2 regions of the Streptomyces sp. NPDC101151 genome follow, and region 2 is predicted to be linked to the other one. Evidence: riboswitches for the same ligand, from Rfam matches in the RefSeq annotation. Region 2 holds a riboswitch; the other holds the start of a gene.

Region 1 (15,326 bases), on a different contig from region 2:
AGGTCCGGGTTCAGGTCCGGGTTCAGGTCCGGATCGGGATGCGCGTCGCGGTCGTTCACCGGGCTTCACCGCCGGTCTGCTCGGGGACGGTCCCGAGGAAGGATGCCACGGCCTTGTGGAGGGGCTTCGGCTGGTCCACTCACGGCAGCCTCGATGGCCGACCCTGTCCGTGTCCCCGCGGCCCCGCGGCCCCGTGGCCCCGTGGCCCCGTGCCAGCCGTGCCCCCCGCATCGCGCTACGAGGTCGGTGCAACGGTGCACCCGCGCCTCCCGGCAGCCGGCGCCGTGTACGGTTGCATTGTTCGTACTTGTTCAGGAGCCGAGAAACAGGGAGGTGAGGTTGATGACCGCGCTCAAGGCCACCGTCCGCAGCGTCCGGGTCTCTCTCACGTCCCGGGCCGTGGCCTGACCACTCCCGTCCACTCCTGTCCGCCCTCGCCGGGAGCGTGAGCTCGCGGGGCACGTACACGAACACCTCCTGAAACGGATCCCCCATCACCATGGGCAACAGCTGGATCACCCGTGCCGAGACCGGCGCCGACATCCCCGCCGTCCGCGACATCATCCTCGCCGCGTTCCCCACGCCTGCGGAGGCCGACCTGGTCGACGCCCTGCGCGCCGACCCGGCCGCCTGGATCGAGGGCCTGTCCCTCGTCGCGGCTGACGAGGCCGGCCACCCCGTGGGCCACGCTCTGCTGACCCGCTGCCACATCGACGCCACACCGGCCCTGTGCCTGGCCCCGTGCGCCGTCCGCCCGGAGCGGCAGCGGACCGGTGCGGGGGCCGCGGCCATCCGCGCGGCCCTGGCCGCGGCAAGGTCACTGGGCGAGCACCATGTGGTCGTCCTCGGGCACCCGGCGTACTACCCGCGGTTCGGCTTCACCCGGGCCTCCGGCCAGGGCATCGGCCTGACCATCGACGTCCCGGACGACGCCCTGATGGCGCTCAGCCTCGACGCCGGCCTTCCGCTGCCCGGCGGAACCGTGCGCTACGCCGCTCCGTTCGGGATCTGATCCCCCACCCCGGCACCGCCGTCTTCCACGGCATGCGCCGACCGCCCCTTCCTTCTCCGCAACGCGGTGACCCGCATCCGTCGTACCGTCACCGGCGCGGGAGGGGGCGTTCCGCTTCGCTTTCCGCCTCCACGGCCTTTTCCAGAAGCGTGAACGACTTGGGCGCGCCGCCCGGCTGTGGCTTGCCCGCCTTGTGGCCGGCGATCCGGTAACCGGCGTTCAGGTAGTACGTGTTCAGGCGCGCGTTGCCGGCCAGGCAGTCCAGGCGTACCAACGCCCGCCCCGCTGCGGCCACGCGGCGCTCAGCGGCTCGCAGGAGCTGTAGGCCCGTTCCGGGCGGGGTGCTGCCGCGGTTCACCATCAGGCGGTGGACGTAACCGGCCACCGGCGGCTGCGGTCCCCAGGCCGCCTCGTCCTCCCACCACAGTTCCCAGGCCCCGGCCAGGTGGCCCTCGGCCTCCGCGAGCCAGACCTCTCCGCTCCGTACGACCCGGTGGAAGTGGCTCTCGTCCAGCTCGCCCGGCTGCCACTGGCCGGTGATGCCCTGCGCCAGCATCCAGCGGGCGGCGTCGTCCCGCAGGTGAACGAGTGCGGTGAGGTCGGCATCGTCGGCGAGGCGGAAGCGTATGCCGTTCACCCGGCTCACTCGGCTCACTCGGTGCGTGTCGTTCACCCCGCGATCTTCGCACGGGGCCAGTGGGCGGCAAGGCGTCCGCTCCGATCCGGAAACTTGACAAGCCTCGACTCAAGGTCAGGGTGCCGAAGCGGCCGCGCGTTAGCCTCGGCGCAGGCAGAAGAAACAGACCAAGGCAGCAGAAAAGGCTTACGAGGAGGCACTCATGGCCAGGGTTCCCAGTGCGGTGGTCGCCGCGACCGGACTCGTCGGCGGTTACGGCGTCGCCCGCTGGACCAAGAAGCGGCAGCTCGGCGGGGCCGTCCTGGCCGTCGCGGGAGCCGCCGCCGCGCAGCAGTGGCGCCGGCAGGCGGGCGGGAAGGCCGCCGGTGCGCTGACCGCCGCGTACGTCGCCGCGTTCGCCGCGTCCCACCCGCTGGCCAAGAAGGTCGGCGCCTGGCCGTCCGTGTTCGGCGTCGCCGGCGCCGTGGCCCTGACCTCCTGGGCCGTCGCCGACCGCCGGGGCTGATCCGCCCCCCTACGCCCTCACGGAACCGTTCTCCCGCACGGCCCCCTCCTCCGCCGCCCGGAACGACCTCCGGTACGCCTGCGGACTCGTCCCCACCACCCGGCGGAACCGCTCCCTGAAGGCCGTCGGCGACCCGAAGCCCGCCTGTACGGCGATCCGTTCCACCGGGTACGGCGTCGTCTCCAGCAGGTGCTGCGCCCGCCGCACCCGCGCCCGGTGCAGCCACTGCAGCGGTGTCGTGCCGGTCTGTTCGCGGAAGCGCCGGTTGAGGGTACGGCTGCTCGTACGGGCCTGTGCCGCGATCTCGTCCAGGGTGAGGTCGCGGTCGCAGTTGTCCTCCAGCCAGGCCAGGAGGGGCTCCAGGGTGGCACCGGCGGGCGCCGGCGGCAGGTCGTGGACGATGAACTGGGCCTGCCCGCCCTCCCGTTCCAGCGGCATCACGGACATCCGGGCCGTGTGCGCGGCGACCGCCGAGCCGTAGTCCCTGCGGATCATGTGCAGGCACATGTCCATGGCCGCGGCCGCGCCCGCCGAGGTGAGGAACTGGCCGTTGTCGACGTAGAGGACGTTCGGGTCGACGGTGATCCCCGGGTAGCTCGCCGCGAGGTCCGCGGCCGCGCACCAGTGCGTCGTCGCCCGCCGTCCGTCCAGCAGGCCGGTCGCCGCGAAGACGAACGCGCCCACGCAGATCGACGCGATGCGGGTGCCGTTCGCCGCCGCCGCGCACACCGCCTCCGCCACGCCCGGCGGCAGCGGCACGGTCGGGTCGGCGACGCCCGGCAGCATGATCGTGTCGGCCTCCGCCAGCGCCTCCAGGCCGTGCGCCGCCCGGACCGCGAAGGCGCCGGCGCCCGCGCTCACTTCACCGGCCGGGGAGCAGACCCGCACCCGGTAGGCGGGCCGGCCATCGGGCAGCCGAGCCCAGCCGAAGGTGTCGATCGGGACGGACAGGTCGAACGGGATCACCTGGTCCAGCGCCAGAACGGCGACAGTATGCATGGCAAGAACCTAGCCATTCGACGGATTGGCGCCAACCAGGCCCTGCTGCCCTGCCCCCGTCAGTACGTGTGAGAAACAGGCTGGCGAGAATCCGTCGCCCTCTGGCAATCCCGCCACTTCTCCAAGATCCGCCACCCGCCTAGCGTCCCACCGTGACCAAGTTCCTCCTCGCCGTCCACGTCCTCGCCGCGATCGTCGCCATCGGTCCCGTCACCGTCGCCGCCAGCATGTTCCCGCCCGCCGCCCGCCGGGCCCTGGCCGCCCCCGACGACACCCGGGCCACGGAGACGCTGCAACTGCTGCACCGGATCTGCCGGGTCTACGCCGTCGTCGGCGTCGTCGTCCCGGTCTTCGGGTTCGCCACCGCGAGCAGCATGCGCGTGCTGGGCAGCGCCTGGCTGATCGTGTCGATCGCGCTGACGGCGCTGGCCGCCCTCGTGCTGGCCACGCTGGTGCTGCCGGCCCAGACCGCGCTCGTGGAGGGCGCCGGCACCCGTGAGAAGACCGCACGGCTGGCCATGTTCACCGGAGTGTTCAACCTGCTGTGGGCGGCCGTGACGATCCTGATGATCGTGCGCCCGGGGTCGACGACCGGAGCCTGACCCTCTGCCGCCGACGACTGATTCCGTGCGTCTCCGGGACATGCACGTGACTACAGCTGCGCCTGCCCCGCCCCCTTCAGCGCGGTCAGGTCGAAGACCTCACCCATCTTGCGGAAGCCCAGGTCACTGGGGTGCAGATGGTCACCGGAGTCGTACATGGGGCGCAGGCGGCGAGGATCGTAGGGGTCCCTGAGGGCCTGGTCGAAGTCGACGACCGCGTCGTACACCCGGCCGCTCCGGATCTCGGCGTTGACCTGCCGGCGCACCGCCTCCCGGGCCGGGGTGAAGCCACGGTGGCCTCTGAAGGGCATGAGGGTGGCGCCGACGACCTTCAGACCGCGGGCGTGGGCCTGGCGGACCAGAGTGCGCAGGCCGTCGGCGATCCGGTTCGGGTCGGCGAGATCCGGGTTGCGCAGGATGTCGTTGACGCCGAGGTCGATGACGACGACCTTGACGTTGGTACGGGAGAGCACGTCCCGGCCGAAACGGCCGAGGCCGCTCTGGTTCTCCGCCGGACGGCCCAGGCCGTCGGCGAGGACCTGATTGCCGCTGATGCCCTCGTTCACGATGCCGTAGCGCGGCAGGGCGTCCCCGCTCTCGACGGCCGTGCGCAGCCGGCCGGAGAGGATGTCCGTCCAGCGCCGGTTGGCGCCGACGGTGGACGTTATGCCGTCGGTGATGGAGTCACCGAAGACCACGACCGTGCCGGCGGCCTCGTTGCTCAGGACGTCAAGGGCCGTCAGATAGCGCCAGTACGGGGTCTGTTCGCTGTACGGCGTACCGGTCGCGTCCTCCGTGCGGTCCCCCTGGGCGACGTACGACACCTGCCGCGCGTGCGGATGGTAGGTGACCGGCCCGGACGGCGTGGGCGAGTAGGTGGTGACCAGGACGTCCGTGTCGTGCGGGACGGTGACACGTACGGCGTCGCTCACCACCTGGCCGCCGGCCGGGACGACGACACCGGTGCGGCCGTTGAAGGTGAGGCGCCGCATCGTTTCTGCGTCGGCCGCCGCGGTGCCGTCCCCCGCCGAAAGAGCAAGAGAGGCATGCGTGATGGTCAGCGGAGACTGCCCGTAGAGATTCGACAGCGTGATACGGGCACTCGTCCCCCCGGTGCTCGCATGCACCACGTTGCGCACCGAACGCCCGGCCAGACCCCCGGTCTCCGTACCCGGCTCACCACCCACCGGCGACGTGGACCAGGCACCCACCCAGGTGCCGGTCGAGGCGGGAGCGACCGAGGAGTCGTGATGCGGACGGCTGTCGGCAAAGGTGCCGCGGGAAGTGCCGTCGTCGGCGGCCACGGTGATGTAGATGACGGCGGACAGGACGACGACCAGTGCGACAAGCGCACTCAGGACCGCATAACCATGACACTTGGTCATGCTTCTGTTGTTCTCCTCGGGAGATGGGAGCCCAAGGCTCCGATCAGATGACCCCATGATGCGTCATGAGGTCGGGAGACCTGACAGGACCCTGCCCAAACCCCCGCTCAGACAGACGCCGGGAACTCCTGTTCCGTTCCGGGAGTCGGTCAGGAAGGGACAATTGTGTGCGGGATCACCGAACGGGTGGAGCTGATGGAGCTGATGGAACACACGGAGACGGAAACACCGAACCGGACGACCTCGTACCGCACCATGACCGCCTTCACCCCGGCCGACGAAGAGCGTCAGCGCGGGGTACGGCGCATGAAGCTCACAGCAACCGGAATGCTGCTCTTCGTGGCCGTCGTCTACGTCCTGGCCACATGGGGCTCGAACGCCGGCGTGGGCCCCTGGACCGGATACGTGGCCGCCGCCGCCGAAGCCGGCATGGTCGGCGCACTCGCCGACTGGTTCGCCGTCACCGCCCTCTTCCGGCACCCCCTCGGCCTGCCCATCCCCCACACCGCCATCATCCCGACCAAAAAAGACCAGCTCGGCATCTCACTCGGCGAATTCGTCGGCGAGAACTTCCTCTCCCAGGACGTCGTACGACAACGACTGCGCGCCGTCGGCATCGGCAGCCGCCTCGGCACCTGGCTCGCCGAACCCGACCACGCCGACCGCGTCACCGCAGAACTCGCCACCGCACTCAGAGGCGCCCTCACCGTCCTGCGCGACTCCGACGTACAAGCCGTCGTCACCGAGGCCATCACCCGCCGCGCGGGCGCACAGGAAATCGCACCCGGCATCGGCAAAATGCTCGAGAAGATCGTCGCCGACGGCGGGCACAAACGAGTCGTCGACCTGGTCGTCACCCGCGCACACGACTGGCTCGTACTCCACCGCGACGACGTGATGGTCGCCGTCGAAGGCGGCGCACCCGGCTGGACCCCCCGATTCGTCGACAAAAAAGTCGGCGAACGCGTCTACAAAGAACTCCTCCGCTTCGCCACCGAAATGCGCGACATGCCCTCCCACCCCGCACGCGGCGCCCTCGACCGCTTCCTCACCGACTTCGCCTCCGACCTCCAGTCCGACACCGACACCCGCACCCGCGTCGAACGGCTCAAAGGCGAAGTACTCGGCCGCGCAGAAGTACAGGACCTGATCGCATCCGCCTGGACCTCCGTCCGCGCCATGCTCGTCGCAGCAGCCGACGACGAACGCAGCCAACTCAGACTGCGCGTACGAGCCGCCCTGCTCTCCCTCGGCGCCCGCATGGCCGACGAACCCAAGGTGCAGGAAAAGGTCGACAACTGGGTCGAAGGCATCGCCGTACACATCGTGACCACCTACCGCAAGGAAATCACCTCCCTGATCACCGACACCGTCGCCGGCTGGGACGCCGAACACACCACCCGCAAGATCGAAGCCCACATCGGCCGCGACCTGCAGTTCATCCGAATCAACGGCACAGTCGTCGGCTCACTCGCCGGCCTGCTGATCTACATCGCCACACAGACGCTCGGCGCCTGACTCCGCCGGGCGGGGGGACACACGGGCTGATTCCGCCGGACACGGGCACTCGTCACCCATCCTCGACGAAGAGGAGAGCCCATGCCCACAGCCCAGGCCGCCACCGGCCGCACCATCACCACCGACATCCCCGCCCGACTCGACCGCCTGCCCTGGTCCCGCTGGCACTGGACGGTCGTGATCGGACTGGGCACCGTCTGGATCCTCGACGGCCTCGAAGTCACCGTGGTCGGCAACATCGCCGGCCGCCTCGCCGAACCCGGCAGCGGCCTGCCCGTCACCTCCGGCCAGATCACCGGCACCGCCGCCGCGCTGTACGTGGCAGGCGCCTGCTCGGGCGCCCTGTTCTGGGGCCGCCTCACCGACCGATACGGCCGCAAAAAGCTCTTCATGATCACCCTGGTGGTCTATCTCGCGGCAACCGCACTCACCGCGATCTCCTTCACCGCCTGGTGGTTCTTCCTCTTCCGCTTCCTCACCGGCTTCGGCATCGGAGGCGAATACGCCGCCATCAACTCCGCCATCGACGAACTCATCCCCGCCGAATACCGCGGCCGCGTCGACCTCATCATCAACGGCAGCTTCTGGCTCGGCGCCGTCGGCGGCTCCCTGCTCTCCATCGTCGCCCTCAACACCGACCTACTGCCCGCGAACATCGGCTGGCGCCTCACCTTCGCCCTCGGCGCCGTCCTCGCCCTCGTCATCCTCCTCGTACGACGACACGTCCCCGAAAGCCCACGCTGGCTGCTCATCCACGGCCGCGAACGGGAAGCCGAAGACATCGTCGCCGACATCGAACGACAGATCGAGACGGAGACCGGCAAGCCACTCACCGAGCCACAGGGCGAACTGAAGATCCACCAGCGCAAAAGCATCACGTTCAGGGAGATCGCCCGAACCGTCTTCGGCCAGTACCGCAAACGCGCCGCCCTCGGCTTCTCCCTCTTCATCGGCCAGGCATTCCTCTACAACGCCATCACCTTCGGCTTCGGCGCCATCCTCACCACCTTCTTCAACATCCCCGCCGACCACACCGGCTACTACTTCGCCGTCATCGCCATCGGCAACTTCTGCGGCCCCCTGCTCCTCGGCAAACTCTTCGACACCATCGGCCGCAGAATCATGATCTCCACCACCTACCTCCTGTCAGGACTGCTGCTCTTCGGCACGGCCTGGCTCTTCGGCCGAGGCTCCCTCGACGCCACCACCCTGACCGCCTGCTGGTGCGTGGTCCTCTTCTTCGCCTCGGCAGGCGCCTCCAGCGCCTACCTCACGGTCTCCGAGATCTTCCCCATGGAAACCCGCGCCATGGCCATCGCCTTCTTCTACGCCCTCGGCACCGCCGCCGGCGGCATCAGCGGCCCTCTCCTCTTCGCCGACCTCACCAGCACCGGCAACGTCGGCGACACCGTCCTCGCCTTCCAGATCGGCGCAGCCCTCATGTGCGCCGCAGGCCTCGTCGCCGCCTTCCTCGCGGTCAACGCCGAACGCCGCTCCCTGGAAGACATCGCCCGCCCGCTCACCGCAACCGCAGCCGGCAAGACGTGAGGACCGGGACACCCTGGGCCGGACCCGCCAGGAATACTGACCCCCATGACCCGCCTGATCCTCGCCACCCGCAACGCCGGAAAGATCACCGAACTGAGGGCCATCCTCGCCGAAGCAGAACTGCCCCACGAACTGATCGGCGCCGACGCCTACCCCGACATCCCCGACGTCAAGGAAACCGGCGTCACCTTCGCCGAGAACGCACTCCTCAAGGCCCACGCCCTCGCCCGGGCCACCGGCCTGCCCGCCGTCGCCGACGACTCCGGCCTCTGCGTCGACGTCCTGGGCGGCGCCCCCGGCATCTTCTCCGCCCGCTGGGCCGGCCGCCACGGCGACGACACAGCCAACCTCGACCTCCTCCTCGCCCAGCTCTCCGACATCGCCGAGGAACACCGCGGCGCCCACTTCGCCTGCGCGGCGGCGCTCGCCCTGCCGGACGGCACGGAGCGGGTGGTCGAGGGACAGCTGCGGGGTGTCCTGCGGCACGCTCCGTCGGGCGCGAACGGCTTCGGCTACGACCCGATCCTGCAGCCGGAGGACGAGACGCGGACGTGCGCGGAGCTGAGCCCGGAGGAGAAGAACGCGATCAGCCATCGGGGGAAGGCGTTCCGGGGGTTGGTGCCGGTTGTGCGGGAGTTGTTGGGCTGACACAGGGGAGGGGCCGTCGTAGCGACGGCCCCTCTGGGCGTGCGGCCGATGGGAGTCGAACCCACATGGGCAAATGCCCCGAGGCACCTAAAACCTCTGCTTATACCATTCAGCAACGGCCGCGTGCCCGCCCATGCTACCGGGGATGCGGGCGCCTCCCACCCCTGCACCACGTACTGGTGGTCGCGTGACAGTTGGGGCACAACAGCCGGAGATTCTCGCGCCGGTCGTCGCTCCAGTCCCTGTTGACGTGATCGACCTCCAGCGTCATGGACCTGCCGAGCCACTCAGGGCCGATACCGCACTCGGCGCACGCCTCCAGCACGCCGACCTCGCGCAGCGCACGGCGGAGCAGGTGGGTCCGCGTCCGGCGGCTGCCGTCATGCCGGATCAGGATGTCCGCAGCGCGCCTGACGGGCACGAAGCCGGGACGGCCTCGCCGATGCGCCTGCCCCAAGAAGTGGGACGTGTCGAGATCATCCTCCGTCACCCAGTGGCTGAAGCAGGGTGCGCAGCCTGTTGTTGTAGGGCTCCATTCCAAGGGCACGCAGGGCCTCCGCGATGGAAGTCGCTCCCTCCACTGCACGGCGCAGCACATCGGCGGCTGGTTTGGCAGGTGCCGCACCCGCTCGCTTCTCCCGCGACAGGTGGGAGACGTCGATCCCGAAGTGGTCGAAGCGCCGGAAGAGATGGCGCCGAAGGTTGCCATAAGGCTTGGTACCGAAGAAGGCGATGACCTCGTCGATGTTCGAACACTGAGCGGCGGCTTCGGCCAGTCGCTCGCGCGTGTACTGCAGGCGGCCACTCATGCCGCCCCGTCCTTGGGGCGCCCTTTGCCGCGTCCTCGGTAATTGTCCGTCACCGAGTGGCAGTTGGGGCACAGCAGGCGCAGGTTCTCAGTGCGGCTGTCCCGCCAGTTACCGTCGACGTGATCGACCTCCAGCGGGAGCGGCCTGCCTCGCCAGACCGCCTCCGTGCCGCAGAGGGCGCAGCGCTCAGGGACCCCCATGGCCGTCATCGCCCACCTGAGCCTGTCACTCGGGATGCGTCGGGCGTGTCCGCTCGGCTGCTGGACGAGCAGGCCGTCTGGCGTTCGGGGGCGCCAGGGCTTCCCGCGCCGCGTCGGCACCTGGAAGTGCGACGTATCGATCCCGCATGCCTTGATCCGGCGGCTGATGTGCGTGTGATGCCCGCCGACGACCTCCAACCCGAGCCGACGCAGTACCTCACACATGTTCGTGGAGCCAGCCACCGCCTGTTCAAGAACCTCCCTCGTCCACTTCACCCCCTCCCTCTCGAAGTGCGACACATCCACCCCCAGCTTCTTCATCCGCCCGAGCACATACCGCCGGGTCGCACTCCTCGGATCCACCCCCAGCCTCTCCAACGCCTCCGACAGCGTCCGCGCCCCGCGAGCCGCCTCCTCCAGCCGGTCCCTGGTGTACGCACTGGCCCCCATCGAGCCCCCTTCGTCTCCGGCCGCGTGTTCGCAGCCCGTACGGAGTAACGAACCGTTTATCGGACGGTCACGCCCGGAATGCGAAACGGCCCGCACCAGGTCGTCCGGTGCGGGCCGCCAGTGGCGGAGAGGGGGTTTCTCAGATCCCGAGGTCCTTGATGATCTTGGCTACGTGACCGGTCGCGCGGACGTTGTACAGGGCCCGTTCGACCTTGCCCTCCTCGTCCACGATGACCGTGGAGCGGATGACGCCCATGTACGTCTTGCCGTAGTTCTTCTTCTCGCCGAAGGCGCCGTAGGCGTCGAGGACCTTCTTGTCGGGGTCGGCGAGCAGGGTGATCTTCAAGGACTCCTGTTCGCGGAACTTCGCCAGCTTCTCGGGCTTGTCCGGGGAGATGCCGATGACGTCGTAGCCTGCGCCGGCGAGGAGGGAGAGGTTGTCGGTGAAGTCGCAGGCCTGCTTGGTGCAGCCTGGGGTGAGGGCCGCGGGGTAGAAGTAGACGATGGTCCTGCGGCCCTTGTGGTCCGACAAGGACACCTCGTTGCCGTCGGCGTCGGGGAGGGTGAAGGCGGGGGCCACGTCGCCGGGCTGGAGTCGCTCGCTCATCGGTCCAGCGTAACGGGGGGCGTTGCGGCGCGGTGGGGGCTGGAGCTGACAGACTGTCCGGGACAGCATCAGGAGACTTCGGAGGCCGTACGGTGGCGGACACGTCGGACACCAGAACCCCGGCGCAGATCGAGGCGGACATCAAGCGCCGTCGTGACGTGCTGGCCGAGACGCTCGACGAGATCGGGGTGCGGGTGCATCCGAAAACGATCGTCGGGGATGCCAAGGCCAAGGTCGTCGCCAATATCGATCACACGGTTGGGCGGGCTTATGTCCAGGTCAATCGGGTGGTGAGTGAGGTGCGGGGGCAGTTTGTGGACAAGGAGGGCGCGCCGAGGCTGGAGCGGGTCGTGCCGGTCGCCCTTGTTGTGGTGGGGGTTGTGGGGCTGGTCGCGGTGGGCTCGCGGCGGCGTCGGGGCTGACTCGGGGTGTGGCGAGCGGTTGCCCGGGGTCGTACGGGCCGGTCTGGGGCAGGTAGGTTCGAGGCGTGAGCGCCAACAGAAACGAGCACAGCAACCCTCATCACGACAAGCTGCCCATCCGGATGCTGCACGATCGGGTTCTCGTGCGGACGGAGACCGGTGAGGGCGAGCGGCGGTCGGGGGGCGGCATCCTGATTCCCGCGACCGCGGCGGTCGGACGGCGGCTGGCCTGGGCCGAGGTCGTCGCGGTGGGGCAGAACGTACGGACCGTGGAGACGGGCGACCGTGTCCTGTTCGATCCGGAGGACCGGGCCGAGGTCGAGGTGCGGGGTGTGGCGTATGTGCTCATGCGGGAGCGGGATCTGCATGCGGTGGCCGCGGACCGGTTCGAGGGGACAGAGGATTCCACCGGCCTCTATCTGTGATTCAGTGGCGTGAAGGGGCTGGTGACTGCGGTCACCGGCCCCTTTTTTTGGTTTTTTGCTATGTTCGAAGGAGCCCGACGAGACGCGCCGTACCGGGATGCAGGCAAAGACGACGCACCGGAAGAGAGTCGTCGTTCGTCTCGGAGGTGTGTTGTCGTGGCCTGGGTGCTGCTTGTCGTGGCCGGTCTGCTCGAGGTGGGCTGGTCGATCGGGATGAAGTACACCGACGGGTTCACTCGGCTGGTGCCGAGTCTGTTCACCGGTGCGGGGATCGTGGCGAGCATGGTGCTGTTGTCGTACGCCGCCAGGTCGCTGCCCATCGGTACCGCCTATGGCGTGTGGGTGGGGATCGGTGCGGCCGGGGCGGCGGTGCTCGGCATGGTGGTGCTGGGTGAGCCGGTCACCGCCGCCCGGATCTTCTTCGTCTGTTTGCTGCTGGTCGCCGTGGTGGGGCTGAAGGCGACCGGCGGTCACTGACGGTTTCCGGTGTTCCTAGGGTTGGCCTGCGGTGACGCCGCCGTCGGTGGTGCCGACGTCTGTTCCGCCGCCGGTGTCGGTCCCTCCTGAGGTGGTTCCGCCGGGGGTGCCGCCGCCGGTTGTCGTGCCGCCGCCGGGTGTTCCGCCGGTGGTGTCGCCGCCCGTGGTGGTGCCGCCGTCGGTGGTGGGCGTTCCGCCGTCCGTGGTGGTGCCGCCGTCGGTGGTGGTGCCGCCGTTGTCCTGGCCGCCGTCGGTCGTGCCGCCGTTGTCCTGGCCGCCGTCGGTGGTGGTGGTGCCCCCGTTGTCCTGGCCGCCGTCGGTCGTGCCGCCGTTGTCCTGGCCGGCGTCGGTGCCGGGCGGGGTGGAGGGCTCGGTGCTGGGGGTCTGGATCACGTCGGCGCCCTCTTGGAGTTCGAGGTCGAAGTCGGTGGCCGTCTCGCCCTTGAGGGCCTTGCGCGTGTACTGCGCCCAGATGTCGGTGGGCGGGCCGCCGCCGTTCATGCGGGGCTGGCCGAGGGCGTTGTACAGCGGCATGTGCTTGGCCGTGACCGGGTCCTGGCCCATGACGGAGACCACGGTGGCGAGGTCGGGGGTGTAGCCGGCGAACCAGGCGGCGGTGTCCTCTTCGGCGGTGCCGGTCTTGCCGGCCGCGGGGCGGCCCGCGGCCTGGGCGCCGGTGGCGGTGCCGTTGTCGACCACGCTCTGCAGGACGGCGGTGGTGGTGTCGGCGGCCTCGCGGCTGACGGCCTGCTTGGTCTGCCGGTCGGGCAGCTTGACCTCTTCGGTGCTGTCCTTGGTGATCTTCTCGATCATCGTGTAGGTGCCGTGCTTGCCGTGGTTGGCCAGGGTGGCGTACGCCTCGGCCATGTCCAGGACGCTGGCGGTGGCGGTACCGAGGGCGATGGACGGGTAGGGCTGGAGGTCCCGGGTGCCTGCGGGGATGCCGAGGTCGACGGCGGTCTCCTTGACCTTGGCGGGGCCGACGTCGACGGCCATCTGTGCGTAGACGGAGTTGACCGACAGGTCGGTGGCCTTGCGGACGGTGATGTCGCCGTACGACTTCTCGTCCTCGTTGGAGGGGGCGTAGGCGCCGCCGCTCCAGCCCTGGACGGGGCGCTTGGTGGTGCCGTCGTAGACCGTGTTCGGGGTGATGGTCTGGCCGTCCTGCGTGGTCGAGCCGTTCTGGACGGCGGAGGTGAACACGAACGGCTTGAAGGTGGAGCCGACCTGGAAGTCACCGCGGGTGGCGCCGTTGGTGTACTGCTTGACGTAGTCGATGCCGCCGTACAGGGCGACGATCTTGCCGGTCTTGGGGTCGACGGAGGCGCCGCCGGCGCGGACGTAGTTGTCGGCCTTGCGGTTCTTCTTGTCCAGCTTGGACATCAGCTGGTCGTCGACGGCCTTGACGAAGGCGTTCTGCTTGTCCTTCTGGAAGGTGGTGGTGATGCGGTAGCCGCCGCCCTCCAGCTGTTCCTTGGTGAGGATGTCGTTCTCGGTCAGGTAGTCCTTGACCGCTTCGACGAGGTAGCCGCGCTGGCCGGACAGGCCGGTGGAGATGGTCTGTTCCTTCGGCATGGGGAATTTCATGCCGGCGCGCTCGGCGTCGGTGAGCCAGCCCTTCTTGACCATGCCGTCCAGGACGTAGTTCCAGCGGGCGACGGCGGCGGCCTTGTTCTCGGGGTGGGCGACGACGTCGTACTCGCTGGGTGCGTTGACGAGGGCGGCGAGGTAGGCGGCGCGGGCCGGGTCGAGGTCGGCGGCGTCCTTGCCGTAGTAGGCCTGGGCGGCGGCCTGGATGCCGTAGGCGTTGCGGCCGAAGTAGCTGGTGTTGAGGTAGCCCTCGAGGATCTCGCCCTTGGACTTGTTGCGGTCCAGCTTGATGGAGATGAAGAACTCCTTGGCCTTGCGGGTGACGGTCTGTTCCTGGGCCAGGTAGTAGTTCTTCACGTATTGCTGGGTGATGGTCGAGCCGGACTGCTTGCCCTTGCCGGTGGCGGTGTTCCAGCCGGCGCGGAGCATGGCTTTGGGGTCGATGGCGGACTCGGTGTAGAAGTCGCGGTCCTCGGCGGCGAGTACGGCGTGCTGGGCGTCCTTGGAGATCTGGGCGAGGGTGACGTTCTCGCGGTTGATCTGGCCGTCGCGGGCGAGCTGGGAGCCGTCGGCGTAGAGGTAGACGTTGCTCTGCTTGGTGGCGAGGGCGTTGGCGGGCGGGATGTTCACGAGGGAGTAGCCGAGGAAGAAGAGCCCGATGATCAGCAGGACGCCGATGACGAAGGTGCCGAGCAGCATGCGCCAGGTGGGGATGATCCGCCGCCAGCCGGTCCGCTTGGGCCGCTTGGGCTTGTTGGCCTTGCCACTGCCGCCGGAGCCGCCCGGGCCGCCGGGGCCGCCGCTGTCGGCGAGGGGGGTGGGGGCCTGGTCGGGGGTGGTGCGTGAGGCGGTGCCGGCCGCGGGGCGGGCCGGTGCCTTGGGGGCGGCGGCTGCCGCGGGGGCGGCGCTTGCCATGGCGGCCCGGGCGGCACCGCTTGCCGCGGCGGCCTGGGCCGATGGTGCGCCGCCGCCGGCCATGGCTGCGCCGGCCGCGGCGGCGGCCTTGCCGGGCCGGTTCGCCTGGGTCGGTTCGCCCTGCCGGGGGGCCGTGACACGCCTCAGGACCTGGGTGCTCTCGGGTGCCGGGGAGGCGGCGGCCGGCGTGCCGGTCTCGGTGGTCCGGTTCTCCTGGGCCGCGGGGGTGTCCTGGGGTGCCCGGGGTGCGTTGACGCGCCTCAGGACCTGGGTGCTGTCGGCTGCGGTGGGCTGCGCGGAGTCGTGCGACGTGTCGGCCGCCCGGGGCCGCGCGGACTGCTGGGGCACTCCGGGGCGCTGCGCCGCCCGGGACTGCTCGGCCTGCTTCTGGGACGGGTCGGACGTCGCCGGCGTCTGCCCGGGGCGGGGAGACCCTGCGGCCCCCTGGGGCCTGTCGGCTGTCTGGGGCTTCTGGAACTCCTGGGTCTGCTCGGAGTCCTGAGGCCTCTCGGATGCCTGGGACTTTCCGGGCTGACGGGACTCGGCAGGCCGCTGGGGCTCCGAGGGCGTCTGAGAC
Region 2 (15,326 bases):
CGGATGGTGTCGGCCGACTCGACCACGATGCCCACGCCCACCCCCGCGCCCACCAGGGCCAGCAGGGTGTAGGCGTCCGGTGCCTCCTGCACGATGCGAGGCGCGAATCCGGCTTCGTGGCAGGCCTGCACCGTGGCCTCCCGCACGGCCGAGCCCCGCGAGGCGGGGAAGGTCACGAACGGCTCCCGCGCCAGTTCCGTCAGCGCTATTTCGGTGCGGCCCGCCAGAGGATGGCTGTCCGGCAGTGCCACCAGCAGCGGCTCCACGCGGACCACGCGCGCGGTGATGCCCCGGCGGACGGGCAACGAGACGAATCCCATGTCGAGTGTGTCACCGGCTATCTGACCCAACGCCTCCCCCGCGTAGGTCTGCCCCTGCAGTACGAGTTCGATGCCGGGCAGTTGAGTGGTCACGGCGCGGCTGAGCACGGGAAGACAGCTGTAGCTGCTGGCGCCGGCGAACCCGATCGCCACCCGGCCCACCGCGCCCAGCTCGGCGGCCCTGACCGTCCGGCGCACCACCGACGCGTCCGCCAGGAGTCCCTTCGCCGGCCCCAGCAGAGCCCGGCCGGCATCGGTCAGCCGGACCGAGCGCGTCGACCGCTCGAAGAGCCGGACTCCGAGTTCGCGCTCCAGGGCACGGATCTGTTGACTCAATGGTGATTGCGCCATGCGCAGCCGCTCCGCGGCACGGCCGAAGTGAAGTTCCTCGGCGACCGCGACGAACCCGGCGAGGTGACGTAGTTCCACACTCAGACCATGCCATTGCCGGAGGCTGAGCAACACGTTCGGAGCAGTGACTTCACTTGTCGGCTTCGTCCGCCAGGTGCACGGACACTGGTCCGGACGGGTGACGGCTCACCGGGTGAACTCGGATACGGGGGCGGCACACCGACACGCGCCCGAGTCCGGCCGACGCGGCCGCCGGCACGGAGGCCCTTCGCCCGCCGCACGGCCGAGGACCTTTGTCAAGGCGGCCGAGCAGGGCGGACGGCCCTGTCGGGCGGGGCCGCCCGAGCCGCGATAGAGGAGAGTTATGCGACAGTCCCGAATAGCGCCCTGTGCGTCCTCCCTCCTCCTCGCCGCCGCTTGCACCCTCGCTGGTCCCGCGACAGTGGAAGCGGCGCCCAGCACAGCAGCCACGGGCTACGTGGCCCTCGGTGACTCCTACTCGTCCGGTGTCGGAGCCGGCAGCTACTTCACGTCCGACGCGGACTGCCGGCGCAGCAGCCGGGCATATCCCGTCCTGTGGGCCGCGGCCCACGCGCCGTCGTCGTTCAGCTTCACCGCCTGCAACGGCGCCCGGACCACCGATGTCATGGCCGACCAGCTCGGCCCGCTCAGCCGCCGAACCGGCCTGGTCAGCATTACCGTCGGTGGCAGCGACTCGAGCTTCGCCAAGGTCATGGCGCTCTGCGTCCTGCCTGGGCAGACCGCATGCCTGTCCGCCATAGCCGCGGCGGACTCGTTCGTGGACGGAAGTCTCCCGGGCAGGCTCGACCGTCTCTACTCGGCCATCACGAGCAGGGCACCCGCCGCCCGGGTCGTGGTGCTCGGCTATCCCCACTTCTACCAGCTCCACGGCACCTGTTCGATCGGCCTCCGGGACACGGAGAGGTCCGCGCTCAACGCCGCCGTCGATCATCTCAACAGTGTGATCGCCAGGGGGGCCATCCACCACGGGTTCACGTTCGCCGACGCCCGCAGTGCCTTCGCCGGGCACGAGATCTGCTCGTCCAGCCCGTGGCTGCGCAGCGTCGACCCACTGGATCTCGTCGAGTCGTACCACCCGACGGCACCCGGGCAGTCCCTGGGCTACCTTCCCCTGCTCAGCGGAGCGGTCTGAGCACCGCCCCGCCGGCCGGTCCGGACCGGCCCGTCGAGGGCACGGCGGCGCAGGCATCCGGCAGGGCCGGGGAGTTGGAGTGGCTGATTCAGAGCGCGCTTTCCCCCAGGATCCGTAGGGTGCCTGCCCATGACAGTGACTTCGGACGGGTCGCCGCTCTGGCGCAACCGGCAGTTCGTCCTCCTCATCTCCGCGCGGGTCATTTCCGTGCTGGGCAACGGCTTTGCCCGGGTGGCGCTGGCGTTCTCGGTGCTCGCCCTGCCTGGAGCCACTGCGGGTCGGCTCTCCCTGGTCCTGGCCTGTCAGGCGTTGCCTCAGCTGGCGTTCATCCCCGCGACTGTCACAGCTGGTCCAGCAACAGCACGGGGCCTTTCGTCCGGCGGCCACCGCGACCTGCCGGATACACGAAACAGGACCCACACACCGAGCCGGACGTCTTCAAGCGCTTTCCCCTGACTCCTGTCGTCGAGTTGCCCAGTGATCTGCCAGCCGGCGCAGCCGCAGCCACGGACGTCCTCAGCGGGCGCACACGGCCTCGCGGCACGAAGCTGGAAGTCGAAGACCTGGCCCGCCTGTTGCACCTCTCACTCGGTGTCATCAGGGTCTCCCCGGGGAGCCGTCGGCCCAGGAGACCGGCTTCGTCGGCCGGCAATCTGCACCCCGTGGAGGCCTACGTGGTCCCCGGCAGCCTGAGCGGCCTCGACAACGGGGTCTATCACTTCGCGGCGCAGGTACATGGGCTGGAACGCCTGCGTGACGGTGATCACCGGGCCTTCGTCGAGAACGCAACGGCGTCGTCGGCGGATCGGCCGGCTGCCGAGGCATTCGTCGTCCTCACAGGAATTCCCTGGCGTACGGCCTGGAAGTACGCCGAGCGAGGCTGGCGGCACCTCTACTGGGACGCGGGCACCGTGATCGCCAATCTGCTGGCTGTCGCGGACGCCTACGGCATTGACGCTCGGCTCCTGTTCGGCTTCCAGGACGCCATGCTGTGCCATCTGCTCGGTATCGACGGCCGAATTGAGTTTCCGCTGGTCGTGGTGGCCCTGGGACAGAGCCCGAGCAGGCCCCGGCCGCTCGTGGACCACATGGCCCCGGTGGCAGTCGCGGCCGAGGAACTGCCGGCCGGGCCGGTGGAGTTTCCTGTGATCACGGTGGCTCAGCTTGCGGGCGTACTGCGCGGCGAGGACGAGGTCCAGACCTGGAGACGAGAGCCTTGCGGCCATGGGCCCGCGGCGGCCATCACTCCACCGGCGCCCCGAGCACTCGGTGCCGAGCCGGTCGATGCGCTCATTCTCGGACACGCCACGACCCGCACCATGACCCCGGAGCCGATCCCCGAAGAAGTGCTGAACTGGGCAATGGCGTGCGCCACCCGCCCGGTTCCCATGGATGCGATCCCTGAAGGTCACACCCTGCTGACACATCACCTTTCCGTGCACACCGTCGACGGAATGGAGCCCGGCCACTACCTCCACCGGTACCCTGCGCTCACCGCTCGACGTCTCCTGCCCCTCCCGGAGGTGCGCTCCGTCGCCACGCATCTCTGCCTCGATCAGGCAGTGGCCGGTGACTCCGCGTTCACCGTGTTCTCCTGCTCCGATCTGGCCACGTTGCTGCCGGCTCTCGGCGACCGCGGCTACCGTGGCGCGCAGGCTGAGGCGGGTGTTGTCATCGGTCGCCTTCAACTGGCCGCATCCGCGCTGGGATACGGAGCATCCGCCCTCACCTTCTTCGACGACGAGGTCGCAGGCGTGCTGCAGACAGGCGCTGCCTGCATGCTCGCCGCTGCGGTCGGCACATCGGCACGGAGGGGGTTCACCGACCGCGGTCGGCTCCGATATGGATCCTCGTCAGCGCAAAGATGATCAAGAGGTCGAGTGTCATCACGAGGATGGACCACGCCGGATAGTACGGAACGAACATGAACTGGGTGATCAGGCTGATCCCTGCCACCGCTGCGCCGGCCCCACGGCCCCAGCTCTTGTCCGTCAGAACTCCGAGGCCGGCAACGACGAGCGCCACACCGACCACAAGGTGGATCCAGCCCCATGCGGTCAGGTCGAACCGGTAGGCGTACCGGGACGCGGCGAACAAGGTGTCCTCTGCGATGCCGGATGCGCCCATCAGAATGCTGAGCGGCCCGCTCAGCATCATCATGGACCCGGCGAACAAGGACGCAGGGTTCATCATTTCGCTGCTGCCGGGCTCCCCGTGCCCGCGCTGTGTTCTGTTCGGCATCGCTGTCATGGGCGCGGCCTTCCTGGTACAGCGCGGCCACCGACGCACACTGCCCGTGCGAGGCCGGCCACGCTCTCCTGACAGGATCACCGCAATCCGTCGGCACCGCGACTGCAACCTGCGCGTTGTCATCACTGCGTTGTCGACGTGGGCGCGGGTGGAACATCGGGGCGCGGAGAGGCACGCTGTTCTCATGCGGTGGCTCCTCCGCACCTCCGCCGAGTCAGGAGCGGGCGATCATGGCCACATTCTCCTAAGGCTGGGGCAATGCGTGCCATTCGCAGTCCTGCTCGTCGGACTGGGCATCGAACTCTCGCCGATGCACTTCTTGTACACCGGGCCGCTCCTGACGGCGATGCCGGCGCTTGCCGCATTGACCATGGGCCCCCTGGGCACGCTGTCGGCAGCGGTCGGTGCCCTGGCCGTCAGCAGTACGTCCGCCACCATCCATCAGGCCTGGGGAGAAGGTCAGGTGTACAGCAACCTCCTGGGCCTCGTCGTGGTCTCGGTCGCCTGCGTCGTGATCAGCAATGTCATGCGGAAGCGCAGGGAAAACGAACTCAATCGGATCCGCCGCGTGTCCGCAGCGGCTCAGGATGTCCTGCTACGGCCCGTGAGCCCCCGCTTGGGTCCGCTCCGTGCCGCCAGCATCTACCTGGCAGCGGAGTCAGAGGCCCAGATCGGCGGTGACTTGTATGAGGCCGTCCAGACCCCCTACGGGGTTCGGATGATCGTGGGCGATGTCAGGGGCAAGGGCCTGCCCGCCGTGCGCGCAGCCGCGGCGGTACTGGGTGCATTCAGGGAAACCGTTCACTACGAGCGCGACCTGACCGAAGTCGTCAGTCGCTGCGCAGCCGCCGTGCAGAGGGAACGCGCCACCGCCGACCACGACGAAGAATACAAAATGGAGTGTTTCGTCACCGTGCTGGTCGCCCAGATAACGAACGGGTCCGTGGTCCAGCTGGTCAACCGCGGCCATCCGGCTCCGCTGGTCCTGCATCAGGGCAGAGCCCGCGCTCTCGGCCCCCGTGCGCCCATGCCACCCCTTGGCCTGGAGGATCTGACAGCCGGCCCTCCGGCCGCTACGGAGAGCTATGCCTTCGAGCCGGGTGACCGACTGCTGATCTACACGGACGGTGTGGTCGAGGCTCGCAACGAGTCCGGCGACTTCTTCCCCCTGCCCGCGGCGATGGAGGCTCTGGACGCAGTCACTCCGCAGCAGTTCCTGGAGGAGCTCCACCGGCGGTTGATCTGCCACACCCATGACGCCCTCATGGACGACGTGGCCATGATTCTCGTCGACCGGGTCCTGGAGAGCGCGCACGAGCCGAGCCCCGCTGCTCGCTCAGCCGGCCGCTGAGCGCCCTCCGGACCAGGTGCTGTCGGGAGGATCCTGCTGGACGACGAGGGCAGCTGGGGCTCCGCACGGGCCCACTCCGCCGGTGAGTGTCCGCGCGCGCATCGTGTGTACGGCAGCGGCTACCGCACGGCCGCCGCCGGTGGGCGTTCTCGAAGTGCGCCGTACCCGATGAAGTACGCGGGCAGCCGGCGCATCCAACGTGACCCGGTGAGCAGGCGTGCCATGCCCTGGGCTCGCTCTGCGCTGCCGAGAGGTGGGCGCCCCTGCAGGACGGGAGCGATGACACGGGCGTGGGCGGCCTGCTGGAGTGCCTGTGTGACGACCGTGGTGGGGCGGCGGCGCCGTTGCACAGCGCATACGTCGTGCGGGCGTACGGTCCCGCGGCGCAGTGGCGCGGTCAGGTGGCGGGCCGCGGCCACGGCGTCCTGGACCGCGAGGTTGATCCCGATACCGAAGATCGGGGACATGGCGTGCGCGGCGTCGCCGATGCAGAGCAGGCCCGGACGGTGCCAGCGGCGCAGGCGGTCCAGGCGTACGTCGAGCAGCTTCACCTCGTCCCAGGAGCCCAGCGCGTGCGCGCGGTCGGCGATCCAGGGGACGGCGGTGGTGAAGTCGGCCAGGAAGCGGTCGAGGCCGGCGGCGCGGCGCTGGGTGTCGGTGCCCTTGGGGATGAGCGCCGCGCACTGCCAGTAGTCGCCACGGTCGATCATCGCGGTCAGGAAGCGGTCGCCTGCGCTGCCGACGAGTCCGCGCGGGTCGCCTTCGTGGCGCGGAAGGCGGAACCACCAGGCGTCCATCGGGCAGGTGAAGCTGCGCAGTCCCAGCTCCGGTCGGGAGCGGGCCAGTGATCCGCGGCCGTCGCAGGCGACGGTGAGGAGGGCGCGCAACTCGCCGGTGCGGCCATCGGTGGTGCGGTAGCGCACCCCGGTCACCCGTCCGGATTCGATCAGGAAGGAGGTCGCTTCGGTGCTCATCCGCAACTGGAAGGACGGCTCGCGCGAGGCCTCGTCCGCGAGCAGGTCCAGCAGGTCCCACTGGGGCACCATCGCCACGTAGTTGTAGGGCCCGCGCAGCACCGTGAGGTCTGCGACGGTGACCGTCGAGCGGCCTGACCCGAGAGGCAGCTGGACGGTGTTCACCCGGCGCTGGGGCAGCCGGGCGAAACGCTCGGCCAGACCCAGGTCGTCCAGCAGCGCCAAGGTGGAGGGGTGGACGGTGTCGCCGCGGAAGTCGCGCAGGAAATCGGCGTGCTTCTCCAGGACCGTCACCGCCACGCCGGCCCGGGCCAGCAGCAGGGCGAGCACCATGCCCGCGGGGCCGCCTCCGACTACACAGCACGTGGTCTGTTCCATCACTGTCTGCCCTTCACAGGAGCAGTAATTCATCGGTCGATGAATATTGTACCCCCGTGCCGTGCCCGCGCTCCGGCGTCCGGCCCCGACGGTGCATGTCCAGCCGAGCGGGACGGCCGAAACATGCCGCCAAGCGGCGCAATCACCGGTGTGCCGCGGCCCCGCACAGGAGGCTGGACCCCTTGTCGGGGTCGTGTAACAGGAGTCGGGTGTGCGAAGGCCGCGTAAGCCGAACCGTCAGGCATGTCGTCCGCGCGCACGCCACGCCCCCCGGGCCGCTCCGGCAGCCGCGACGGCCTGCGCGTGCAGGAGCGACGGGTGAGGCACGGACGCACCGGTCGGGAGCCGGAGGCCGCCATGGCCGTACGGACCCGGCTGCCCGCGCCCCCGGCGTGGGTGCGCTGGCTTCCGGTCCTGTACATCGTGGCCCTTCTGGCGCTCGAACCCCTCACCCCCGTGGAATGGCCGGTGAGCTTCGCGCTGATCGCCGTACCTCTGGTGACCGCGTTCGCCCACGGGCCCGTCGTGGTCGCGGGCGCCACCGCGTTCGCCGTGGTCCTCGAAGGGGTGCTGGCCGGCACCCCGTGCTGTGCGGGCCGGTCGGTCGGCTATCTGTGGGACCGCCACTACGTGGCCTCCTACATCTGCACCGCCCTGGTGGGCGCCCTCGGCACGATCCTCGCCGCCCATCGGACCCGCCGTGAGCGCACGCTCGCCGACGTACGCTTCGTGGCCGAGATCGCGCAGCGCGTCCTCCTCAGACCGGTCCCGCACCGGATCGGCAACCTTCTCCTGGAAAGTCTCTACCTCTCGGCCTTCGCGGAGGCACGCATCGGCGGCGACCTCTACGAAGCCGTCCCCACCCCGTACGGGGTCCGGCTGCTCATCGGCGACGTCCGCGGCAAGGGCCTGCTCGCGGTCGAGACCGCGGCCCACATGCTCGGTGCGTTCCGCGAGGCGGCCCATGACGAACCCGATCTTCCGGCGCTGGCGGACCGTGTGGAGACGAGCATGGACCGCAGGGCGACGCTGCTCGGTGGAAGCGAACTGGGCGAGCGGTTCGTGACTGCCGTCTTCGCCGAGATCCCCGCCGACGGCCGGCTCGTCCGCGTCGTCAACTGCGGCCATCCGCCCCCGCTCCTGATCCGTCCCGGCGAGGTACGCGAACTGGACAGAGGGCGGTCGGCTCCGCCGTTGAACCTCGGCATGCTCGTCGGAGACGCGTATCAGGTCGACGTCTACGAGTTCCTGCCCGGCGACCAGCTCCTGCTCTACACGGACGGCATCACGGAGACCCGCGACCCCGCCGGCTGCTTCTACCCCCTGCTCCAGCGCCTCCGTTCCTGGGGTCCCCTGCCACCCCGGGAGCTGCTGGAGCAGCTCCACAAGGACCTGCTGGCCTACAGCCACGACCGCCTGGAGGACGACACCGCAGCTCTCACCGTCTGTCTGGTCGCCGACGAACCGGCTGCGGCTCCTTCGCCGCCGGCCGGGGCGGGCGGAACCAGCTCACCGTGCTGACGGCCGGCCAGGACCTCGTGGTGGTCGGCGTCGAACGGCATGTCAGCGGCCCCGGGATCGCCCCGGTCCCACCTGCCGGACACCGTGGTAGCGTCCCGGCGGAGGCTCCGACGTGCCTGCCCCGGACGAGATGTGCGCCGTACCCGGCCCGCCAAGACGACGCACCAGCGGAGGCATCGTGGACACCGGCACGCACATGATCGACTTCACCGGCGACGCGCCCGTGGCGCGCCCTCTGGACGTGAGCTGGATCCACGGCTCGCCGTCGGCCAAGCACAACACCGACCCGGACATCCAGGTCCACGCCTACGACGAGCACACATTCATCCTGCGGCAGAACATGTCCGTCCACTACGAGGCGCCGTTCCTGTTCCTGCTGTGCGGCAACGAGCGGGCGGTGCTGATCGACACCGGCGCCACCGAGTCCGCCGAGTTCTTCCCGCTGCGCCAGGTGGTCGACGGGCTCCTCGCGTCCTGGCTCGCCCGACACCCCCGGGACGGATACCGACTGGTCGTGCTGCACACCCATGGGCACGGTGACCACATCGCCGGCGACGGCCAGTTCGCGGACCGTCCCGACACCACGGTGGTGGCCGCCGACCGCGCCACCGCCTGGGAGTACTTCGGGTTCGACACGGACGCGGACGCCGTCGCCCGCGTCGACCTCGGCGGCCGGGCCCTGGAGTGCCTGGCCACCCCGGGTCACCACGAGGCGGCCGTCACCTTCTACGACCCGGCCACCGGCCTGCTGCTCACCGGCGACAGTGTGTATCCCGGCCGGCTCTACATCCAGGACGTCCCCGCCTTCACCCGCAGCGTCGACCGCCTGATCGAGTTCGCCGAGCGCCGGTCGGTCACCCATGTGCTCGGCTGCCACATCGAGATGAGCACCGTGGCGGGCGTGGACTACCCGGTGCGCACCACCTACCAGCCCGACGAGCCGCCGCTCCAGCTCACCCTCGCCCACCTGCGCCGGATCCGTGAGGCGCTCACCGAACTCGGCGACGACCCGTCCTGGCGCGCCCACTCCGATTTCGTCCTCTGTCCACACAGCTGAGCCTTCCGTAGCCGCGAGGGGGACCGAGGGCGCCCGTACCCGTCCGACCGTCGGGGCGCCCCGGTCCCTCACGCGGCCGCCGTCGCCCCGCCCTCGTCGCCCCTGTCGCGGTGGATCGGCGTCTTCGAGCCGGTCAGGGGGATGCCTGTCCCGCCCCGCCGGGCGGCGACGATCTCCGCCACGATAGACAGGGCGGTCTCCTCCGGCGTGCGGGCGCCGAGGTCGAGGCCGATCGGGGACCGCAGCCGGGCCAGCTCCCGTTCACTCACGCCTTCGTCGCGCAGACGCCGGTTGCGTTCCTCGTGGGTGCGGCGCGAGCCCATCGCACCGACGAACGACACCGGCATCCGAAGGGCCGCCTTCAGCAGGGGTATGTCGAACTTCGCGTCGTGGGTGAGCACGCACAGGACCGTACGGGCGTCGGTTCCGGTGCGCCGCAGGTAGCGGTGCGGCCAGTCGACGACGACCTCGTCCGCGTCGGGGAAGCGGGCCCGTGTCGCGAAGACGGGACGGGCGTCGCAGACGGTCACGTGGTAGCCGAGGAACTTGCCGGCACGCGCCAACGCCGAGGCGAAGTCCACCGCACCGAAGACGATCAGGCGCGGCGGTGGCACGTTCGACTCGACGAGCAGGGTGAGGCCGTCGGGACAGCGCGAGCCGTCCGCGGCGATGTCCACCGTCCCGGTGCGCCCGGCCTCCAGCAGCGCGCGGACCTCGGCCGCTGCCGTCCGGTCCAGCTCCGCCAAGCCGCCGAGTGAGCCGTCGTACGTGCCGTCGGCGCGCACCAGCAGAGCCCGGCCGAGGAGTTCGGCCGGGCCGCGGGCGACCCGGGCGAGGGCCGCCGGTTCGCCGCGGACCACGGCCGAGAGGGCGGGCGACAGGGCCGCGCGGGCAGGCGCCTGCCCGGCCACCGGTGTGATCAGCACCTCGATCGTCCCGCCGCAGGTCAGTCCCACGGCGAAGGCGTCCTCGTCGCTGTAGCCGAACCGTTCCGTGACGCTGTGGCCCGTCTGGATGGCCTGTCGGCACAGGTCGTAGACGGCGCCCTCCACGCACCCGCCGGAGACCGAGCCGATGACGGTGCCCTCGCTGTCGACGGCGAGGGCGGCGCCGGGACCGCGCGGCGCGCTGCCGCCCACCGCCAGCACGGTGGCGACGGCGAAGTCCCGGCCGTCCTCGATCCAGCGGAGCAACTCCTCGGCGACATCAAGCACGTGGCTCTCCCGCCAGGATGACGCGGTCCGGCCTGATCGGCAGGCTGCGATGGCGTATGCCGGTCGCGTGCCAGACGGCGTTGGCGATGGCGGCCGCGGCGCCCACGATGCCGATCTCGCCGATGCCCTTGATCCCGACCGGGTCCTTCGGGTCGGGGTCGTCGATCCAGTCGGCCTCGATGTGGGGTACGTCGGCGTGCGTGGCCACGTGGTAGCCCGCGAGGTCGGCACCGACGTGACCGCCCGAGGCGCGGTCCCGGACCGCCTCCTCGTGCAGGGCCATGGAGATGCCCCAGATCATGCCGCCCCGGAACTGACCGCGTGCGGTGAGCGGGTTGACGATGCGGCCCGCCGCGAAGATTCCGAGCATCCGCCGCACGCGCACCTCGCCGGTGGTGACATCCACGGCCACCTCGGCGAACTGCGCCCCGAAGGAGTGGCGTTCGGCGGGAGCGAGAGCGCCGATGGCCGCGGTGGTGTCCGAGCGCACCGTGATTCCCTCCGGGGGGATGCCGGTGCCCAGGGCCAGCCTGTCGCGCAGTTCGTCGGCCGCGGCCGTGACCGCCCAGGCCCAGGAGCGGGTCCCCATGGAACCGCCGGCGATCATGGCAGGTCCGAAGTCGCTGTCGCCGATGCGCACATGGACCTGCTCCGGCGGCACGCGCAGTGCGTCCGCCGCGACCAGGGTGAGTGCGGTACGGGCCCCGGTGCCGATGTCGGCCGCAGAGATACGGACGGTGAAGGTGCCGTCCGGATGAGCGGTCACGCTCGCCGTGGACGGCAGAGCGCCCGCGCCGAAGGAGGCCGCCGCGGTCCCGGTGCCGAGCAGCCAGCGTCCGTCCCGGCGCAGGCCGGGACGCGGGTCCCGGTCCGTCCAGCCGAACCTGCGCGCGCCCTCCCGGAAGCAGGCGGGCAGATTGCGGCCGGCGAACGGCAGGCCGGAGACGGGCCCCTTGTCGGGTTCGTTGAGCAGCCGCAGCTCGATGGGATCGATCCCGCACTTCTCGGCGAGCTCGTCGAGCGCCGCCTCCAGGGCGAACGACCCCGGCGCCTCACCGGGGGCGCGCATCCACGTCGGGGTCGGCACGTCGAGCCGTACGACGCGGTTGGCGGTGTGGTGGGCGTCGGCGTCGTACATCACCCGTGCCACTCCGGCGCTCGGTTCGACGAACTCGTGCACGGTGGAGGTGAGGCTGACCGAGCGGTGCTCCAGTGCGCGCAGCCGTCCGTCGGCACCGGCGCCGAGCCTGACGCGCTGCGTGGTGGGGCTGCGGTAGCCGGCCAGTGAGAACATCTGGCGGCGGGTCAGGACGACACGTACGGGGCGTTGCAGGACGGTGGCGGCCATCACGGCGGCCACCTGGTGGGCGCGGACGCCCTTGCTGCCGAAGCCGCCGCCGACGTGTTCGGAGCGTACGCGCACCGAGGCCGGGTCGAGCGAGAAGAGGCTGGCGAGTTCGCCGACGACCCAGGTGGTGCCCTGGTTGGAGTCGATCACCTCGAGGCGGCCGCCGTCCCAGCGGGCGGTCGCCGCGTGCGGTTCCATCGGGTTGTGGTGCTCTTCGGGCGTGGTGTACTCGGCGTCCACGACGACGGCCGACGCGGCCAGTTCGGCGTCGAGGTCACCCTTGGCCGTCACCGCCGGCACATGGCCGTCCACCGGGTAGGCGTCCGGATGCTCGCCCTTGAAACCGACGTCGTGGGGCTCCTGTTCGTACTCGACCACGAGCGCCTCTGCGGCCTCCCTGGCCTGCTCGGACGTCTCGGCGACGACCAACGCCACCGGCCAGCCGAGGTGCGGCACCCGGTCGTGCTGGAAGACGGCGCAGGTCGGGTCCGGCTTCGATCCCATCAGGCCCGCGTAATCGGTCTCCACGCGCGGGGCGTTGCGGTGGTCCAGGACCGCGAGGACGCCCGGCATGTCGAGGGCGGCGGCGGCGTCGATCCCGCGGATGCGGCCGCGGGCGACCGTGGACAGCACCAGCCAGCCGTGCGCCAGGCCGTCGAAGGGGACCTCGCCCGCGTAGCGGGCCGCTCCGGTGACCTTGTCCCTGCCCTCCACGCGGGTGTGCGCGGTGCCGACGGAGGGCGTCGGCGTGGGTGTTCCGGTGGTGACGGTGGTCATCGGGCGGCCTCCTCGGCGAGTTCGGTCAGCACGGCCACCGCGAGGTTGCGCATCAGGGTCACCTTGTATCGGTTGTGCGGCAGCGGCCGCGCCGCCGCCAACTCCGCGTCCGCCGCGGCGGCGAAGGTCTCCACGTCGGCCGGCGCACCGGTCAGGACACGTTCGGCCGCGGCGGCCCGCCACGGTCGGGAGGCGACCGCGCCGAGGGCCAGGCGCACGTCCCGGACGACGCCGTCACGGACGTCGAGCGCGGCGGCGACCGAGCCGATGGCGAACGCGTACGAGGCGCGCTCGCGCACCTTGCGGTAGTGCGAGCGGGCGGCGACCGGGGCGGGGGGCAGCACGACGCCGGTGATCAGTGCACCCGGCGGCAGGGCGGTCTCACGGTGCGGGGTGTCGCCGACGGGCAGGTAGAACTCGTCGAGCGGCAGTTCCCCCGGTCCGTCAGCGGTTTCGAAGCGCACGACGGCGTCGAAGGCGGTGAGTGCGACGGCCATGTCCGAGGGGTGTACGGCCACACAGTGGCCGGACGCGCCCAGGACCGCGTGGTTGTGGTGTTCGCCCTCGACGGCGGGGCAACCGCTGCCGGGGACACGCTTGTTGCAGGGCTTGGTGACGTCGGTGAAGTAGCCGCAGCGGGTGCGCTGCAGCAGGTTCCCGCCGACCGTGGCCATGTTGCGCAGCTGCCCGGACGCGCCGGCGAGCACCGCCTGCGACAGCGCCGGGTAGCGGCGCCGGACTTCAGGGTGGGCGGCCAGGTCGCCGTTGGTGACGGTGGCGCCGATGCGCAGGCCGCCCTCCGGCGTCGACTCGATCTCGTCGAGCGGGAGTTCGCGGATGTCGATGAGCCGGGCAGGCCGTTCGACGCCGGTCTTCATGAGGTCCACGAGGTTGGTGCCGCCGCCGAGGAAGCGCGTGTCCGGATCGGCGCCGAGCAGCGCGACGGCCCCGGCGACGTCGGACGCCCGCTGATAGCCGAACTCCCTCATGCCACGGCCTCCTTCGTCCCCGCTTCGGGGCTGACGCGCACGGCTGGAGCCGTGTCCGGGTACGGCCCGGCCTCGGCCGCCCGGGCCACCGCCTCGACGATCGAGACGTACGCGCCGCAGCGGCACAGGTTGCCGCTCATCCGCTCTCGGATCTCGTCGGCGGACAGGGGTGGTGATCCGGCTTCGGGCCGGATGTCGTCGGTGACGGCGCTCGGCCAGCCCGCCGCGTGTTCCTGGATCACCCCGATCGCCGAACAGATCTGTCCCGGGGTGCAGTAGCCGCACTGCAGACCGTCCAGATCGAGGAAGGCCTGCTGCACGGGGTGCAACTGCTCACCGTCGGCCACACCTTCGATGGTGGTGATCTCGCGGCCCTCGGCCGCCACGGCAAGTTGCAGGCAGGCGACGGACCGCCGACCGTCCAACAGGACGGTACAGGCACCGCATTGACCCTGGTCACACCCCTTCTTGGTGCCGGTCAGATCGAGGCGCTCGCGCAATGCGTCGAGCAGCGTGGTGCGGTGGTCGACGGGCAGTGTGTACTTCTCGCCGTTGATCTTCAAAGTGATGACACTGGACGTCGATGAGGCCATGAGGAGCTTCTTTCGCGTTACCAGGACAGACGGGATGGTCCGGCAACCGGGGTGCCGGATGCCGTAGAGAGCGCACGGTGCGGACCGAGGCCGCATATGCAAGCCGAATCCGCGGGATGCTTGGGCAAAAGAGGGGCAGCTGCCAACTGTCGTGGGGGCACGTCCACCGCTATCGTGGACACAACCGGACAGCTGTCCGTTCCTGGAAACGTAGCGGACAGCTGTCCGGTTAGCAAGGGCGAGGTTCGGCCACGAACCCTCGAGGAGGACGAGTGCAGCAGAAGAAGGACGCACCCCTGCGCTCGGATGCGCAGCGCAACCGTGAACGCATCCTGGAAGTGGCACTCGTCGAGCTGACGCACTGCGCGGACGCCCCGCTGAGCACGATCGCCAAGAAGGCCGGCGTCGGACAGGGCACCTTCTACCGAAACTTCCCCAACCGCGAGGCGCTCGTCCTCGAGATCTATCGCCACGAGATGCAGCAGGTCGCCGACAGCGCGGCCCATCTTCTCGGGACCCGCACACCGGAACAGGCCCTGCGAGCATGGATGGACCGGCTCGCCGAGTTCGCCATGACCAAGGCCGGCCTGGCCGACGCGATCCGGCATGTCACCAGCGCGCCGGGAAGCCCGGCGAAGCCTGCCCCCACTCCGGTGACCTCCGCCGCGGAACTCCTGCTCCGCGCGAACGAGGAGGCCGGCACCATCCGCCCCGGAGTCGCCGCGGACGACTTCGTCCTCGCCATCGCCGGCCTCTGGCAGCTCGACCCGCGCGAGGACTGGCAGCCACGCGCCGCCCGGCTCCTCGACCTGGTCATGGACGGCCTGCGCACGGGCGCGCCCGGCCGGTGAGCGCCGCCGTGTCGCTGTCGCACCGGCCGAGGGGAGCAGCAGGCGGGTACGGGGAGGCAGGCGGGTGCGGGAGCGTCTGGCGAGTTCGTCGGCGGACTTCGCTCCCTGTTCGCGCAGCCGGGCAAGCAGGGTGGGGTGGCCGGAGCGTCCGGCGGCCTCGAGCGCGGTCATCTCGTCG

Evidence for each region. A riboswitch is a leader RNA that binds a small molecule or an ion and turns the genes downstream of it on or off. The one in region 2 is predicted to bind guanidine.
Region 1: linked by a shared signal. The riboswitch ahead of ACIRU3_RS03770 (DMT family transporter) and the one ahead of ACIRU3_RS25055 (MBL fold metallo-hydrolase) in region 2 are both predicted to bind guanidine.

The regions. Positions count from the first base shown of each region.
Region 1 covers NZ_JBIWPP010000002.1:150,569-165,894, reverse strand. Annotated here, with positions in the region: gene ACIRU3_RS03850 (inositol monophosphatase family protein) at 1-59, opposite strand, end outside; gene ACIRU3_RS03845 (GNAT family N-acetyltransferase) at 500-1,012, shown strand; gene ACIRU3_RS03840 (GNAT family N-acetyltransferase) at 1,101-1,685, opposite strand; gene ACIRU3_RS03835 (hypothetical protein) at 1,852-2,154, shown strand; gene ACIRU3_RS03830 (GlxA family transcriptional regulator) at 2,164-3,153, opposite strand; gene ACIRU3_RS03825 (hypothetical protein) at 3,306-3,755, shown strand; gene ACIRU3_RS03820 (SGNH/GDSL hydrolase family protein) at 3,806-5,140, opposite strand; gene ACIRU3_RS03815 (DUF445 domain-containing protein) at 5,306-6,658, shown strand; gene ACIRU3_RS03810 (MFS transporter) at 6,740-8,206, shown strand; gene rdgB (RdgB/HAM1 family non-canonical purine NTP pyrophosphatase) at 8,252-8,854, shown strand; tRNA gene ACIRU3_RS03800 (tRNA-Leu) at 8,895-8,977, opposite strand; partial or broken gene ACIRU3_RS03795 (HNH endonuclease) at 8,991-9,663, opposite strand; gene ACIRU3_RS03790 (HNH endonuclease) at 9,660-10,313, opposite strand; gene bcp (thioredoxin-dependent thiol peroxidase) at 10,453-10,920, opposite strand; gene ACIRU3_RS03780 (DUF3618 domain-containing protein) at 11,013-11,342, shown strand; gene ACIRU3_RS03775 (GroES family chaperonin) at 11,408-11,767, shown strand; guanidine-III (ykkC-III) riboswitch at 11,816-11,886, shown strand; gene ACIRU3_RS03770 (DMT family transporter) at 11,924-12,244, shown strand; gene ACIRU3_RS03765 (transglycosylase domain-containing protein) at 12,260-14,749, opposite strand.
Region 2 covers NZ_JBIWPP010000014.1:71,805-87,130, reverse strand. Annotated here, with positions in the region: gene ACIRU3_RS25090 (LysR substrate-binding domain-containing protein) at 1-749, opposite strand, end outside; gene ACIRU3_RS25085 (SGNH/GDSL hydrolase family protein) at 1,036-1,845, shown strand; gene ACIRU3_RS25080 (SagB family peptide dehydrogenase) at 1,743-3,713, shown strand; gene ACIRU3_RS25075 (hypothetical protein) at 3,664-4,095, opposite strand; gene ACIRU3_RS25070 (PP2C family protein-serine/threonine phosphatase) at 4,280-5,446, shown strand; gene ACIRU3_RS25065 (FAD-dependent oxidoreductase) at 5,566-6,798, opposite strand; gene ACIRU3_RS25060 (PP2C family protein-serine/threonine phosphatase) at 7,195-8,319, shown strand; guanidine-III (ykkC-III) riboswitch at 8,418-8,485, shown strand; gene ACIRU3_RS25055 (MBL fold metallo-hydrolase) at 8,498-9,376, shown strand; gene ACIRU3_RS25050 (XdhC family protein) at 9,445-10,590, opposite strand; gene ACIRU3_RS25045 (xanthine dehydrogenase family protein molybdopterin-binding subunit) at 10,583-12,715, opposite strand; gene ACIRU3_RS25040 (FAD binding domain-containing protein) at 12,712-13,704, opposite strand; gene ACIRU3_RS25035 ((2Fe-2S)-binding protein) at 13,701-14,297, opposite strand; gene ACIRU3_RS25030 (TetR/AcrR family transcriptional regulator) at 14,570-15,148, shown strand.